Regions from separate parts of the Paenibacillus sp. FSL H8-0261 genome, predicted to be linked through region 1. Evidence: riboswitches for the same ligand, from Rfam matches in the RefSeq annotation. Region 1 holds a riboswitch; each other region holds the start of a gene.
What was found. A riboswitch is a leader RNA that binds a small molecule or an ion and turns the genes downstream of it on or off. The one in region 1 is predicted to bind cyclic di-GMP.
Positions count from the first base shown of each region.

Region 2: another riboswitch for cyclic di-GMP. It lies ahead of MHI27_RS03190 (transglutaminase family protein); the one in region 1 lies ahead of MHI27_RS05350 (EAL domain-containing protein).
Region 3: another riboswitch for cyclic di-GMP. It lies ahead of MHI27_RS21695 (thiamine pyrophosphate-binding protein); the one in region 1 lies ahead of MHI27_RS05350 (EAL domain-containing protein).
Region 4: another riboswitch for cyclic di-GMP. It lies ahead of MHI27_RS02420 (choice-of-anchor A family protein); the one in region 1 lies ahead of MHI27_RS05350 (EAL domain-containing protein).

Region 1 is NZ_CP150297.1:1,235,161-1,238,695, reverse strand. It holds gene MHI27_RS05350 (EAL domain-containing protein) at 1-1,512, opposite strand, end outside; cyclic di-GMP riboswitch class I at 1,632-1,718, opposite strand; gene MHI27_RS05345 (Zn-dependent hydrolase) at 1,952-3,193, opposite strand; gene MHI27_RS05340 (alpha/beta hydrolase) at 3,315-3,535, shown strand, end outside.
Region 2 is NZ_CP150297.1:716,998-720,532, reverse strand. It holds rRNA gene MHI27_RS03195 (16S ribosomal RNA) at 1-975, opposite strand, end outside; gene MHI27_RS03190 (transglutaminase family protein) at 1,347-2,156, opposite strand; cyclic di-GMP riboswitch class I at 2,170-2,250, opposite strand; cyclic di-GMP riboswitch class I at 2,359-2,439, opposite strand; gene MHI27_RS03185 (class D sortase) at 2,564-3,214, opposite strand; gene MHI27_RS03180 (GtrA family protein) at 3,248-3,535, opposite strand, start outside.
Region 3 is NZ_CP150297.1:4,859,111-4,862,645, forward strand. It holds gene MHI27_RS21685 (YafY family protein) at 1-894, shown strand, start outside; gene MHI27_RS21690 (methyl-accepting chemotaxis protein) at 1,017-2,267, shown strand; cyclic di-GMP riboswitch class I at 2,458-2,553, shown strand; gene MHI27_RS21695 (thiamine pyrophosphate-binding protein) at 2,672-3,535, shown strand, end outside.
Region 4 is NZ_CP150297.1:545,554-549,088, reverse strand. It holds gene MHI27_RS02420 (choice-of-anchor A family protein) at 1-2,060, opposite strand, end outside; cyclic di-GMP riboswitch class I at 2,171-2,261, opposite strand; gene MHI27_RS02415 (hypothetical protein) at 2,754-3,146, shown strand; gene MHI27_RS02410 (helix-turn-helix domain-containing protein) at 3,532-3,535, shown strand, end outside.

The DNA.
Region 1 (3,535 bases):
ATTTGTCATGGCAGCATCCATCTTTCTTACGATGTCTTGCTCTTCGTGTATCTGCAATAGCAATTGTTCGTCAAAGAAAGTGCATGAGCTCTTGTATCCACCTTTAATGGACTTACAAGCGATTCCTGCTCGGTCAATACATGTGAGGATATCGCTCTGACGATCATCTATACAGTAAATTCCACAATTAATCACTAGCCTAAAACCTTCTTCATTTCCAAACGTATAGTCGCTCATTTGTTCAGTAAGTACTTGTATACGGATGAATAATTCCGCCTTATTGTCATACGAAGTGAAAAGAATAAAACGATCACCCCCTAAGCGTCCAATGACATCCTCGTCTAATGTGTTTGCTGTTAAGCTATTAGCCACTTGAATCAAAATGCTATTTCCTTCATGAAAACCGACAATTTCATTTATGTATTTAAATTGTTCAATATCAAATTGCAACACAGCAAACTTTGTATTCGGTTTCTCTTTAAGTAAATACTGAGCATCTATAACAAATTTATTCGTTCTAGAAAGATGTGTTAACTCATCCTCAAAGGCAATTCTCTCCATCTGTTTCCTAATTTTGCTCTTATTTAATAGAATGTTAACAAATATGATCAATAATAAGACAAACATGATTACACATAATAGAAAAGTCGCCTGACTCATTTGAGACGCTTTGGCCATGATCACATCTTTCGGTATCACGGAGAGAATATACCAGTCCTCAACCCCCTGGATGCCAGAATAACCAACCATTTTGCTATCTCCGTTAATCCAAAATATTCCTACTCCAGATTTTTTCGCGGTTATGTTCTCTTTAAAGTTTTGCAGTTGTTTCTTATTTCTAGAATCAATACTTATACTTTCGAATATGTTATCAATGGACTTATCCTCTTCGAGATTCTTCGATTTGATAATGACTTGTCCCTTTTGATCAATGATTTGAGAATAACCATGACCTTTAAAGAAGGAAACTGCAAGAGCATCATAAAGATCCTGTGTATATTTGCTGGCAGATAAAGCACCCTTCACTTCACCTTTAAACTTAAGTGGACTATTGATCGTGATAATTTCTTTATTGGAGATCTTATCTAAGAATGGATCAGAAATACTGCTAATACCCTGCAGAGCCTTTTGGAACCCTACTTCATCTGATACATCAAACATTGTCCCATCTGATGCGTAAGCTTTACCATCTGGGCTGTTGATGCTAATTCGAATAAAATTATATTTTTTATCAAAGTGATGCAGATATTTTTTGGTCTTATCCCAATCCATATAATTTATTTCCGAAATAGAATCAGCAATTCCATCTAATGAATCTAATCCACCCTGTATCATATTTCCAATCGATCTACTCGCATGTATCGTAGCTTCTGATGTAGCAGCAACCGCTTCTTGCTCATAAGAGTTAGCAGTCCATTTTATGAAATAGTAAGAGCACCCCCAAAATATCAACGTTGCCATTATGACGAGGCCTATCATTCTCCATACTCTCAGTGGTTGTGTTTGATCCATGTACTATCATCCTTTTTCCGATTTATTACGTTTTTATTAGAAAACGAATTAAAAAAAGCCGCTATCAGAATGATAACGGCTGCATATGCATCAAAAAATAAGATCAAGAAACTCCAACTGCATGCAACCGGCTGTCATATCTATATGTAGATTTAGACCCTATGGCTTTGTGTCCCTACTTTTCAATAGGTTTACCAATATTCTGTTTTCACTATTATTAGTCATAAATACTCTATTAATAATAGGTTGCTTCCAAAAGACCTATTTCCATAGTGAATTTTAATTTTTCCATGGGAAAATTTTCACAAATATCATTGTTAACTTTAATATAATATTTATTAATGTAAAGCAACAATTCTGCGAACAATTATAAAATTAGATACAAAAGCCCAATGTAACATTTATATATGTCACATTGGGACTTACTTCTCAACACGAATTATGTTTGTCTTACAAACGCATAACGAAGAACAGCTTCTTCTAAAATATCAATCCCCATAATGATATCATCCAAGTCTGTATATTCATTAGGATGATGACTAAGTCCATCTACAGAAGGAACAAAGATAAGCCCTACTGGACAGAGTTTGTTCATGTTCATGGCATCATGCCCTGCACCACTGATCATCCGTTGACTCGATATCCCCTTCTCTTCACAAATGGATTCTAGAACATGAGTGATCTCATCCGATAATAGGACAGGTTCCTCGGAGATGATTTCCGTACTCGCAATTTCAAGTTGTCTGCTCTCTTGTACTGAGGCTATCGTCTGATACAAATGGTCTAACACACGTTGCCTGGATGCCACGGAAGTAGATCTGATATCAATTTTAATTTCAACCTCTCCCGGAACCACGTTCATGGCTCCATTTAAGATTTCTATCACCCCGAGCGTCGCAACCGTTCCAAATTCTTGTTCGAGTTTGGCTGCTTTTTCAAGCTCTAACGCTATTTCAGAAGCACCCAGAAAAGCATCTCTTCTCATATTCATAGGTGTCGTTCCAGAGTGAGATGCTTTCCCTGATATTTGAATATGAAGCCTCACGGGTGCAGCAATTCCAGTCACAATTCCAATTCTTTTATTATTGTTTATTAAGACAGGACCTTGCTCAATATGTAATTCAAAAAACGCTTTTAATTCTTCATTCTCTCTACTCGCCTGATCAATACTGTTATAATCCAGTGCACATAGCGAAAATGCCTTTTCCATGGTAATACCGTCTTTGTCCTTCAAAGATCTATATTTCTCCTTCTGAAATAACCCTGACATTATTTTGCTGCCTACTGTTGAAATACCAAAACGCGAGGATTCTTCACAGGCAAATGAGATAATTTCGATCGGATGATCCGTTTCAATCCCTTTTTCGTTTAGACGTTTGATCACTTCCAAAGCAGCCGTTACACCTACTACCCCATCGTACTTCCCACCTTGATATACCGTATCCAAGTGAGAGCCCATTACAACGGGTGGGAGCCCTTCTATCTTCCCATTCCTTCTAGCAATCACATTCCCGCAATGATCCATCCGGATATCTAAATTTTCAGCCTTACACATCCGCATAAAAGCACTCGTACATGTCTGCTCTTCATTTGTATAGGCAATTCTAGTGATGCCCTTCTCACCCGAGTTATATTGATTAATATTATCAAATAAAGCCTGATATCTTCTCTTTCTATCCATGACAGTATCTCCAATCCTGGGTATTCATGATTATGGTTTCATCAAAATTCGTGAATGATATACAATAGAGGTATTGCTAGTCTTTAAAAATTACTTACTTGATGAGGTGTAATGGATAGCTATGAAGAAGACTATTATTTTTAAAGAAAATGATCAATTTACAATTAAAGCTGATTTTTATGAAACAAACCGTCCCCAAGCCCCTGCTATTGTGTACATTCACGGAGGCGGTCTACTTTGGGGTGATCGAGAAGATCTATCCGAGGAAATGATACAACTTTACACTAATAATGGCTTTGCGCTATTTTCGATTGACTATAGATTAGCCCCTAGGTCCACCCT
Region 2 (3,535 bases), 520 kb from region 1:
CGAATTAAACCACATACTCCACTGCTTGTGCGGGTCCCCGTCAATTCCTTTGAGTTTCAGTCTTGCGACCGTACTCCCCAGGCGGAGTGCTTACTGTGTTAACTTCGGCACCAAGGGTATCGAAACCCCTAACACCTAGCACTCATCGTTTACGGCGTGGACTACCAGGGTATCTAATCCTGTTTGCTCCCCACGCTTTCGCGCCTCAGCGTCAGTTACAGCCCAGAAAGTCGCCTTCGCCACTGGTGTTCCTCCACATATCTACGCATTTCACCGCTACACGTGGAATTCCACTTTCCTCTTCTGTACTCAAGTCACCCAGTTTCCAGTGCGACCTCAGGTTGAGCCCAAGGTTTAAACACCAGACTTAAATGACCGCCTGCGCGCGCTTTACGCCCAATAATTCCGGACAACGCTTGCCCCCTACGTATTACCGCGGCTGCTGGCACGTAGTTAGCCGGGGCTTTCTTCTCAGGTACCGTCACTCCGATAGCAGTTACTCTACCGGACGTTCTTCCCTGGCAACAGAGCTTTACGATCCGAAAACCTTCATCACTCACGCGGCGTTGCTCCGTCAGACTTTCGTCCATTGCGGAAGATTCCCTACTGCTGCCTCCCGTAGGAGTCTGGGCCGTGTCTCAGTCCCAGTGTGGCCGTTCACCCTCTCAGGTCGGCTACGCATCGTCGCCTTGGTGGGCCGTTACCCCACCAACTAGCTAATGCGCCGCAGGCCCATCCCTCAGTGACAGATTGCTCCGTCTTTCATTCTTCCTTCAGGAGAAAAAAGAAATTATCCGGTATTAGCTACCGTTTCCGGTAGTTATCCCAGTCTAAGGGGCAGGTTGCCTACGTGTTACTCACCCGTCCGCCGCTAAGTTACTTTGAAAGCAAGCTTTCAAAGTAACTCCGCTCGACTTGCATGTATTAGGCACGCCGCCAGCGTTCGTCCTGAGCCAGGATCAAACTCTCCAATTAGTATTGAAAAGAGCGATATGCTCATTTTGAAACATCTGACGAGAAAATTAATTCTCTAATTTTGGATTTCACTTTCGTGATTTCCTACTCACTCGTTGTTCAGTTTTCAAAGATCAAGTTCTCGTTGGCGCCGTTTAATGTCTCAGCAGCAACTCTTATAATATATCATGTTGTTCTCAGTAATGCAAGCTTTATTTTTCGAAAGCCGTTTATATAACTCTCTCAAACATTGCCTGTACGCTGTCTAACAACGCTTAACTATAATAACCTATCTATTCATAGAAAAGCAACCCCTAATAGAAAAATAAACAACTAGCTTAATAATTAAGCTGGTTGTTTATTTAATAGAGTTATGAATTTATCGATGCAAATTAATAGTATTTTGCTGCAGTATACTTACTTGAAGCCTTAATAAAATCCGTATTCTTCTTACTCTTCGCTGACGATGCATCTACCGTTGTATCAATAGTAACCCATTTCCCATCCATCAACACTTCATTCCATGCATGGTATTGCGTAACGTAGCTAGTATTCCCCATCACCAATTTAGCAGGCACATCTACACTACGCAGCATTGCGGCAAAAAGAGAAGCATAGTCATAGCAGATTCCTTTTTTAGTATTCAAAGTGTTGTTAATGTTCGGAATGTAATCTGTTGTTACGTTATTAGCAAGAGAATAATCGTATTGTACATTAGCAACTACATAGTTATAGATTGCCTTAACTTTCTCTTCATCTGTAGTTTTGCCTTTTATAAGCTCTTTTGCCTTAAGGATCGCTTTATCAGAAGAACTCCATTTCACATTCTGTACGGAGCCCAAATATACGGAATTCGAGTCACTCATGGTTACGTCTACTACTTCGGAATATAACGCTTTGTATTTATTGCCGGTTGTGTTCTCAAGAACAGAAACCTTATAAGTACCATTACCTTGTTGTAAAGGGAAGTCCTCAGCTTGTCCAGAAGCATATAAGTTATATGTATAGCTGCTGTTGTCTTTAGTGATCATGAGTTTGATTCTTTTATCTTTCGGAATATCATAGTTAATTCCAATAACACCTTGAGCCACTTTCGATGTAATCAACCAGCTTGCATCTACACTTGCGGCTTGAGCTGTGCTTACCGGAACCGCAGTAATCAGTACGAACAGCGCCACCATCATAAAATAAACCTTTTTCACGGATAAAACCCCTTTCGGTAGCTGGCTGCCATCCTTTCGGGAAGGCCCTTTAGCTTTGCGTCCCTACCTTTCGATAGGTTTGCCGTTATCGTATAAGCTCTATCTGTTCTAATTTCACTAGACAAATTAACAGAATCAGTCCAAGTAGAAATATGAATCTAAGATTCTTATATATTTTATAAAAACAAAAAAAGCCTCTTCATTCGGTAACTGGCTGCCATCCTTACGGGAAGGCCCTTTAGCTTTGCGTCCCTACCTTTCGATAGGTTTGCCGTTTATCGTGTTTAGCTTTTATAGTCTTATACTACCATATTTATCCTCGTAAACAAGAACAAAATTGCTAGATTTACTATTATTTTATAGTTATTTCTCTGTATTTGAATTCTCTTGTTATTTCTCGTCAACGATTAGGAAAGCTTGGCATGAACAATCAAACGATGTGTAGGATCTACTAGTGGGTCACACGTAATTAGAGTAAGAATTTTATCTTTGTTATTCCCGTCTAGAACAGACACATCACTAGGAAGTACAACAGAAATATCATAAACCTCGTAATTATAAGTCTGATCGCTAGTCTTTACCGTAATCGTATCCCCAATCACAACCTCATTCAGCCTGTTAAACAATCTGCCCGTAGTTCTAGCTCTATGTGCAGCTATTGCGGCGTTCCCTATTTCTCCTATTGGAGTTGTTTCTTTCATATGGGCCGCGGCATGCTTCATATTCGCTTTAGTAGCCCCTTCTAATACAGGCAGCTTCAGATCGATCTTATCGATCTCAATTAATGCGATAACTTTGCCACCCACTTCAATTTCTGGTTCCGGCTTTTCTGTTTCTTGCGGCTGTGCTTGTGCATCTAGAGCTGATTCCTCCGCTAGTAGCTGAGTGACCTCGGCATATCTGCTCTTCAGATCAGGTGGTGGAGTACTTTCACTGGTGCTCAGTTCAGCCGATTCTAATAGCTTATCCTGCTGCCAGTCGTTATACCATTCGTTAGCTTTTGGATAGAGCATGATAAGGATCCCCGCCAGTATGAGCACATACGAGAATTTACGCATGATTTTCACCTCCGTAGATTGTTCTACTGAACTTTAGAATACCCATTTACGACTTCCGAAGAAGTTAATGATCACCGTCACAAACGTTACTAATACCTTAGAGATCAACACTTGAATGCCTAGTTTGTCAGTCAACAGATGCATTAGCAACAGCGATATTCCGAGTACCACCAGATTCAGTACGATAAACTTCAGCAACTGCGTCTTATCAAAACCCTCTTTATTGCCACGATCACGATCCTTGAAGGTTACTTTTTTATTCAAAATAAAGCTGTTCGCTGTCCCTGCACTATAAGAAATCACCTGTGCCAACGCATATAC
Region 3 (3,535 bases), 3.3 Mb from region 1:
AGAGAATTGGCCCAAACACTCGAGGTATCAGAACGAACTGTGTTTCGTGATATGGAAGCATTAAGTGCTTCAGGAATACCCATTTTAGCTGAACGTGGTCGTGAAGGAGGTTGGATGCTTACTGAAGGGTACCGAACCTCCCTAACGGGAATGAAGCCACAAGAGATTGGTTCACTGCTTCTGTCCGCTGACGCATCTATAATGAAGGATCTGGGGATACAAGACGACTACTCTTCCGCTCTTCTCAAACTAGAGGCTGCATCCTCACATCGACTTAGTAACCCAGCAAATTACCTAAGCGAGCGTATTCATATTGATGGCGCCAGTTGGCATCCTTCGGATGAGACTTATCCGTTCCTTTCTGTACTGCAGAGAGCACTTTGGGAGGACCGCAAAGTAAAAATCACTTATCTCCGGAGCAACGAGACAACGGTCCGTTTCATTGAACCTCTTGGGTTAGTTGCAAAACGCGGAGTATGGTATGTCGTAGCCAAAAGCAAAGATGAACTACGGACCTTTCGTGTGTCCAGATTAGTTAACGTTGAGGAGACACATGAGTGGTTTAAAAGACCTGATGACTTTGATTTAAAACAGTACTGGGAAGAGTCCACCACGGCCTTTAAAGCAGCACTGCCAAAGTATCAAGTAAAGCTAAGGGTTAGAACCTCTGTCTTAAAAGAATTACAGCGAGAAAGATTCGTCTCTGTCCAATTGATAGAGCCAACTAGCAAAGCAGAGTGGGTAAACGTAGATGCCGAATTTAATACGATCGAGTCGGCCTGCCGGATAATCCTTTCTTTTAGTCCCTCGGTTATTGTACTTTCACCGCAAGAACTTTTAGAGATGGTAAAGTCTGCTATCGCAAAAATTTCCGCTATTTATGAGGATTTTTGACACGAAATCTAAAGAACTACTCCGAAAAGAAGATTTATGTCAGTTCTTACTATAGACCAATCACCTTTAAATCCCATATAATAACACCAATACATAATATTAATAAGGAGGACATTATACCAATGAACTGGATGCATAAACTTCCGTTAAAACAAAGAATTGTTGCCGGATGTTACCTCGTTGCCGCACTATTTGCCATTCCTGTTTTAGTTACTTTTATGATCTTAGGCAACATTATTTTGGGTATTGTTCTAATCGTAGTTCTTGCTGCTCTAACTTTCCCCGTGGCCCGCTTTATCGAGAGAACGCTTACATCTTCATTTGATGACATCGCGAATGTATCTCATAGTATTTCAAAAGGGGATTTTACTAGTAGAGCCGATGAGAACGGCTCTATGGGGGACGTAAGTCGTTCCTTTAATACTATGATTGACAAGCTCAAGAAGATTTTGACAGAAGCATCACAAATCACTCGTCAAGTTATGGATGCAAGCCGTGGAATCGAAGATAAGAATCAGAATTTGAAAATTGTCATGGCACAGGTAGCCTCTTCGTCTAACGAGCTAGCTCTTGGTGCAAATGAAATATCTACGGATATCGCTGAAATGACAGAATCCATTAAAGATATTGAGAATAAAGTATCCAATTATACGAACTCAACGAAAGAAATGAACAGACGTTCAATACATACATTAGAACTAGTTGAACAAGGACGGCAGTCCGTTGATACTCAAGCTGAAGGCATGCGCAAAAACATCCAGGCTACTCAAAAAGTAGCTGATACTATCGAAGCCCTGTCTCATAATGCTCGCGGAATTACGATGATTACAAAAACCATCACAGAGATCGCTGAACAGACCAACCTCTTATCGCTGAATGCCTCCATCGAAGCAGCACGCGCCGGGGAGCATGGTCGAGGATTTGCTGTAGTCGCACAGGAGGTTCGTAAACTTGCCGAAGAATCAACGGCTTCAACGAAGGAAGTCTTTGGCTTAGTTCGGAGCATCGAAACTGATATCAAACAAGCGATTGACAATATCGCTATCAACGAAGAAGTCGTACAGGTACAGAATGAGATGATCACTCAATCTGCTCATATCTTTGCTCAAATTGTGCAAAGTGTGCAGTATATTACCGAGCAAATCTCTTCCTTCTCTGCTGAAAGTGATCTGATGTTGGAAAGTGCCTTGAAAATCTCAAGTGCAATAGAGAATATCTCTGCAATCACACAGCAAACCGCTGCCGGCACCGAGGAAGTATCCGCCGCTATGAATGAACAAATTAATGCCCTGCAGTCCGTCGCTGAAGAAACTGAGAAAATGACACAGGCTGTGTTTAATCTACAGAAGACTATCCATATTTTCAAGTTTTAAGTCACTTGCAAATCATATAAACAAGTCCAAAAACTCCTCCTAAGTTTTGACTTAGGGGGAGTTTTTTTATATCTATTATTTCATAGGTTGGACAAGACTTTCGTCAAAATTCGAGTTAATTTGCGAAAATATATTGACAAAGGTACTCTAGGAATATATTGTAAAGGAAAATTCTTCTTATAAATTTTAAAATTAATATTGGCAAAATCTTCGAAAGAGGATGACGCAAAACCATGGATCTACAGCCTCATTTTTAATCAGAGGCCATGACTGCCAGGTTGCAGAAAACCAAGACGACTGAACTATTGTTCAGTCTCTATGGCGATTTATGCCACCAACCTGTGCCCTAATTCAGAGCACAGGTTTTCTAATGTTTGATTTTAAAATAACAATCAACTTGTGAGGTGTATTTTTTGAAGACAGTCGCAGATTACATGTCGGAAGCACTACGGAACCTAGGTGTTACCCATTCCTTTGGTATTATTGGGAAATCCATTTGTCCTATTGTTCTTAAAATGGTAGATTACGGTATTGAATTTATTCCTGGGAGACATGAGTCCAGTTCCGGCTTCGAAGCAGCCGGGTATGCGCTTAAAACTGGAAAACTAGGTGTAGCTTTTGGTACTTCAGGTCCTGGTGGAACAAACCTATTAACTGCAGCAGCACATGCTAAGGCTAACAACCTACCTGTCCTATTTATTACTGGCCATCAATCTATTAAAGAGCTTGGAATTCCCCAATGTCAGGACTCTACCTCTTTTCTAGCTGATTTAGCTGATATGTTTAGACCTGCCACCTTATATAGCAAGCTTATTGAACGTGGAGATCACTTTAACACAATCTTTAATCATGCCATATCCATTGCTTTGAGCGGTAATCGTGGTCCAGTTCACCTTTGTATTCCTTTTGATGTACAAACGGAATTGCTAGAGGAATGTAATATTGTAATCCCTGAACGCGAATCACTGGTTAGCCATGCTAATATCGACCGTGTACTTGATGCTATAAATAACTCTAAGAATCCAATAATTATCGCAGGTAAGGGCGTTAACCGCTCAGGAGCACATAGTGAGCTAATTCAATTAGCGGAAACATTTAATATTCCTGTAGTTACATCTCCAGGTGGTAAAGGGGCTATAGCTTGGGATCATTCACTCTATCACGGTCCAATTGGAGTAGGCGGTTGTACCCATGGGGATGACTTGCTGAATCAAAGTGATCTATTTATCGTTCTCGGGTCACGTTTAAGTGATATGACTATTTGTAAT
Region 4 (3,535 bases), 690 kb from region 1:
GATGCTACAGGGCCCAACGGTACAGGATCATCATTAACAACGATAGTGCCAATTACAAATGATGGTGTTGGTGTCGGGAACACCGGAGGCTCCGGCGTTGGCGTCGGTGTTGGCGTTACTTCTGACGACGGTGTCGGTGTTGGCGTTACTTCTGACGACGGTGTCGGTGTTGGCGTTACTTCTGACGACGGTGTCGGTGTTGGCGTTACTTCCGACGACGGTGTCGGTGTTGGTGTTGGCGTCACTTCCGACGACGGAGTCGGCGTTGGTGTTGGCGTCACTTCCGACGACGGAGTCGGCGTTGGTGTTGGTGTCACGATCGGCGTCGGTGTTGGCGTCACGATCGGCGTTGGTGTTGGTGTCACGGTCGGCGTTGGTGTTGGTGTCACGATCGGCGTTGGTGTTGGCGTCACGATCGGCGTTGGTGTTGGCGTCACGATCGGCGTTGGTGTTGGCGTCACGATCGGCGTTGGTGTTGGCGTCACGGTCGGCGTCGGTGTTGGCGTCACGGTCGGCGTTGGTGTTGGCGTCACGGTCGGCGTTGGTGTTGGCGTCACGATCGGCGTTGGTGTTGGCGTCACGGTCGGCGTTGGTGTTGGCGTCACGGTCGGCGTTGGTGTTGGCGTCACGGTCGGCGTTGGTGTTGGCGTCACGGTCGGCGTTGGTGTTGGCGTCACGGTCGGCGTTGGTGTTGGCGTCACGGTCGGCGTTGGTGTTGGCGTCACGATCGGCGTTGGTGTTGGTTTTGGTTTTGGTGTGTGTGTTGGCTTTGGTGTGTGCGTTGGCTTCGGTGTCGGTGTTGGCTTTGGTGTGTGTGTCGGCTTCGGTGTCGGTGTTGGCTTTGGTGTGTGTGTTGGCTTCGGCGTTGGTGTTGGCTTTGGTGTGTGTGTTGGCTTCGGTGTCGGTGTCACGCACGGCGTAGGCGTCACGGTCGGCGTTGGTGTTGGTGTCACGGTCGGCGTCGGTGTTGGCGTCACGGTCGGCGTCGGTGTTGGCGTCACGGTCGGCGTTGGTGTTGGCGTCACGGTTGGTGTCGGTGTTGGTGTCACGGTCGGCGTCGGTGTTGGTGTCACGGTCGGCGTCGGTGTTGGCGTCACGGTCGGCGTCGGTGTTGGTGTCACGGTTGGTGTCGGTGTTGGTGTCACGGTCGGCGTCGGTGTTGGTGTCACGGTCGGCGTCGGTGTTGGTGTCACGGTCGGCGTTGGTGTCGGAGGTGGTTCTTCCCCTCCATATGGATACCAATGCATCTGCACCCCACCAGCAAATCCCTTTGCAATCAGCGTCCCATGCAGTTCACCGGAATTATAAGTTACTTTTGCAAGCGGAGCTAGGATAGTTCCTTCTATTGTTAAACTTCCAATATCAACAGTGCTAGCTTCATAAAAATTAAATAATACCTTGTTAGGGCTACCTCCCCAGATTTGAAAGCTTGGAATGTTAACTGAACTTCCGCTAACGTTAATGATAACTGTGGCGCTATTTGCAATATTAAACTGTAAGCCATTAGCACCAGCGAAATCGGCAGCACTAAGATTAAGAACGTTAAATGGTTCCGGAGCATCAATCGTTATTTTCCCATATTCCTTTTTGAAAGTTCCTATTGTAGCAAGCGAAGAGAATTCATTAGAACGTCCAATAAGAAATTGCTCTTCAGCATCAAAATCAATAGGAGTCCCTTTTCTCGCTGGTTCTTTAAGATCTACACCGTTGCTGGAAAAAACACCACCATAAACGGATGCTCCATGAACAGTCCCATTAGTAAAACTGATGTCATTACCAGCAATAAGAACATCTCCACCTGGATTATCCTTGGATACGCCGTAATTCTGCAAAGTAATATTACCTTTGGCCGCAAGGCGCCCATGAACCTGATCATTAGATTGTTTGAAATCGCCAAAAATAAAAGTATTAAAATTCCCTGCAATACCTAACACAGGTGTAGGAGTATAGGGAAGCACCTCCCCAGCCGCATTTACCAAATGACCTCCAGAAAGACCACTACCTACTGTCAAAATCCCCGCTAATATTAGTGCTAGCAGCGGTTTCATTCTTCTTTTCAAAAAGCACACCTCCTAAATCTATGATTTATATTCAATCAGAATAATTACCAGAAACTCTAAAGGACCTAACAACAAAAAAGACCGCCAAAAAAGAAGTGGAATTCCCTTCTCATGGCAGTCGGACGGTCATAGCGCATTTAAGACACTTTAGACTCCTGGACTTTGCGTCCCACCCTTTCAGGCGGTTTGCTATTATCATGATAATATATGTATTGACTTGCAGATTAGAACTAGCATTTTAAGCATCCTATTAAATAATCGTCTATGACTTTTAATACTTTTGAACTAATAATAGTTTAGCGCTCCATCCCCACAATTGTCAATCAATTCCTTTTGATATTCATACGCGTAAGCAAGCACAAAAAAAAGCGCCTAAAGGCGCTTCACACAAAGGTTTTCCTTTAATTTTAAAGTAACTTTATCCAACCTAATATCGATATCCATAATGGAATACTTAGAATCAAACCAAATACCATTCCACGGCGGAGACTTCCTTCCTCATTCATCCTAATTCTCCCTTTATATAAGTCTGAAGCATTATTTTTTATTATTACAATTTTAATATATTTTATTCTTTCTAATTTAGTTGTGAATTCAATCACATCGGACTAGCTGTTTAGAAATACCATTGATTATTTTTGGAATATCGGGGTAGAATACGAATATACGTTCCCATTAGAGGTGATGAGATTCATGAATAGAGCTGAAAGCAGGGACAACATGCTGGTGAAATCTTATTTATTGCTTCCGATGATTTTATCAGCTTTCGAACGGGACTCCGCCATTCTATCTGCACATTTACGAACACCCACCCCCTATCTGGAGGTTCTTGAAACAGCCGCAGCAGTTGCTACAACAGATCTAAGAGATGTTCGTTCAGAGATGAGAAAACGGGGAATCAAGGTTTATGGGCAGAACAGACTTAACACGGGGATAGAAGCCAAATTTATATGTCGTGGCTACCATGAACGAATGCTGCTGTTAAACGACATTGTCGCTGCCCAAGCTGCCATTCATATGCGCAGATATCTCGGTCTGGATATTTCATCTTTTAAGAGCTATGAAGAGCAGTATCAGATTAAGTGAAGTAGCGAAGAAGCTGCCCCCTCCCCCATTTAATTAGCGAACAAAAAAATAGGCCTTACCATGGGAGTTGGCAAGACCTGAGAGATTTATACCACAAAACACTGGGGGGTGTTTGGTGTCTTCAATATATACCTTGAACCTGAAAATAAGATGATGCTCACATGAAAATTACATTAAAAAACTTCAATTCGTCGCTTAGGCTATCCGCTTGATAGTTAGCCACGAGTGCTTTGAACTAATTGTTTCAAAATGATATAGTGAGTTCGTTGCTCGCAGGATGACTTGATAGCAGGTTGTAAAACATAATAAAGTCGGGACCTGAGTACGTAGCGACAACAGGCGTTTGCCTTTTCGTTGAATATTTTCTGAAGGAGGGTAATAGCCCATGA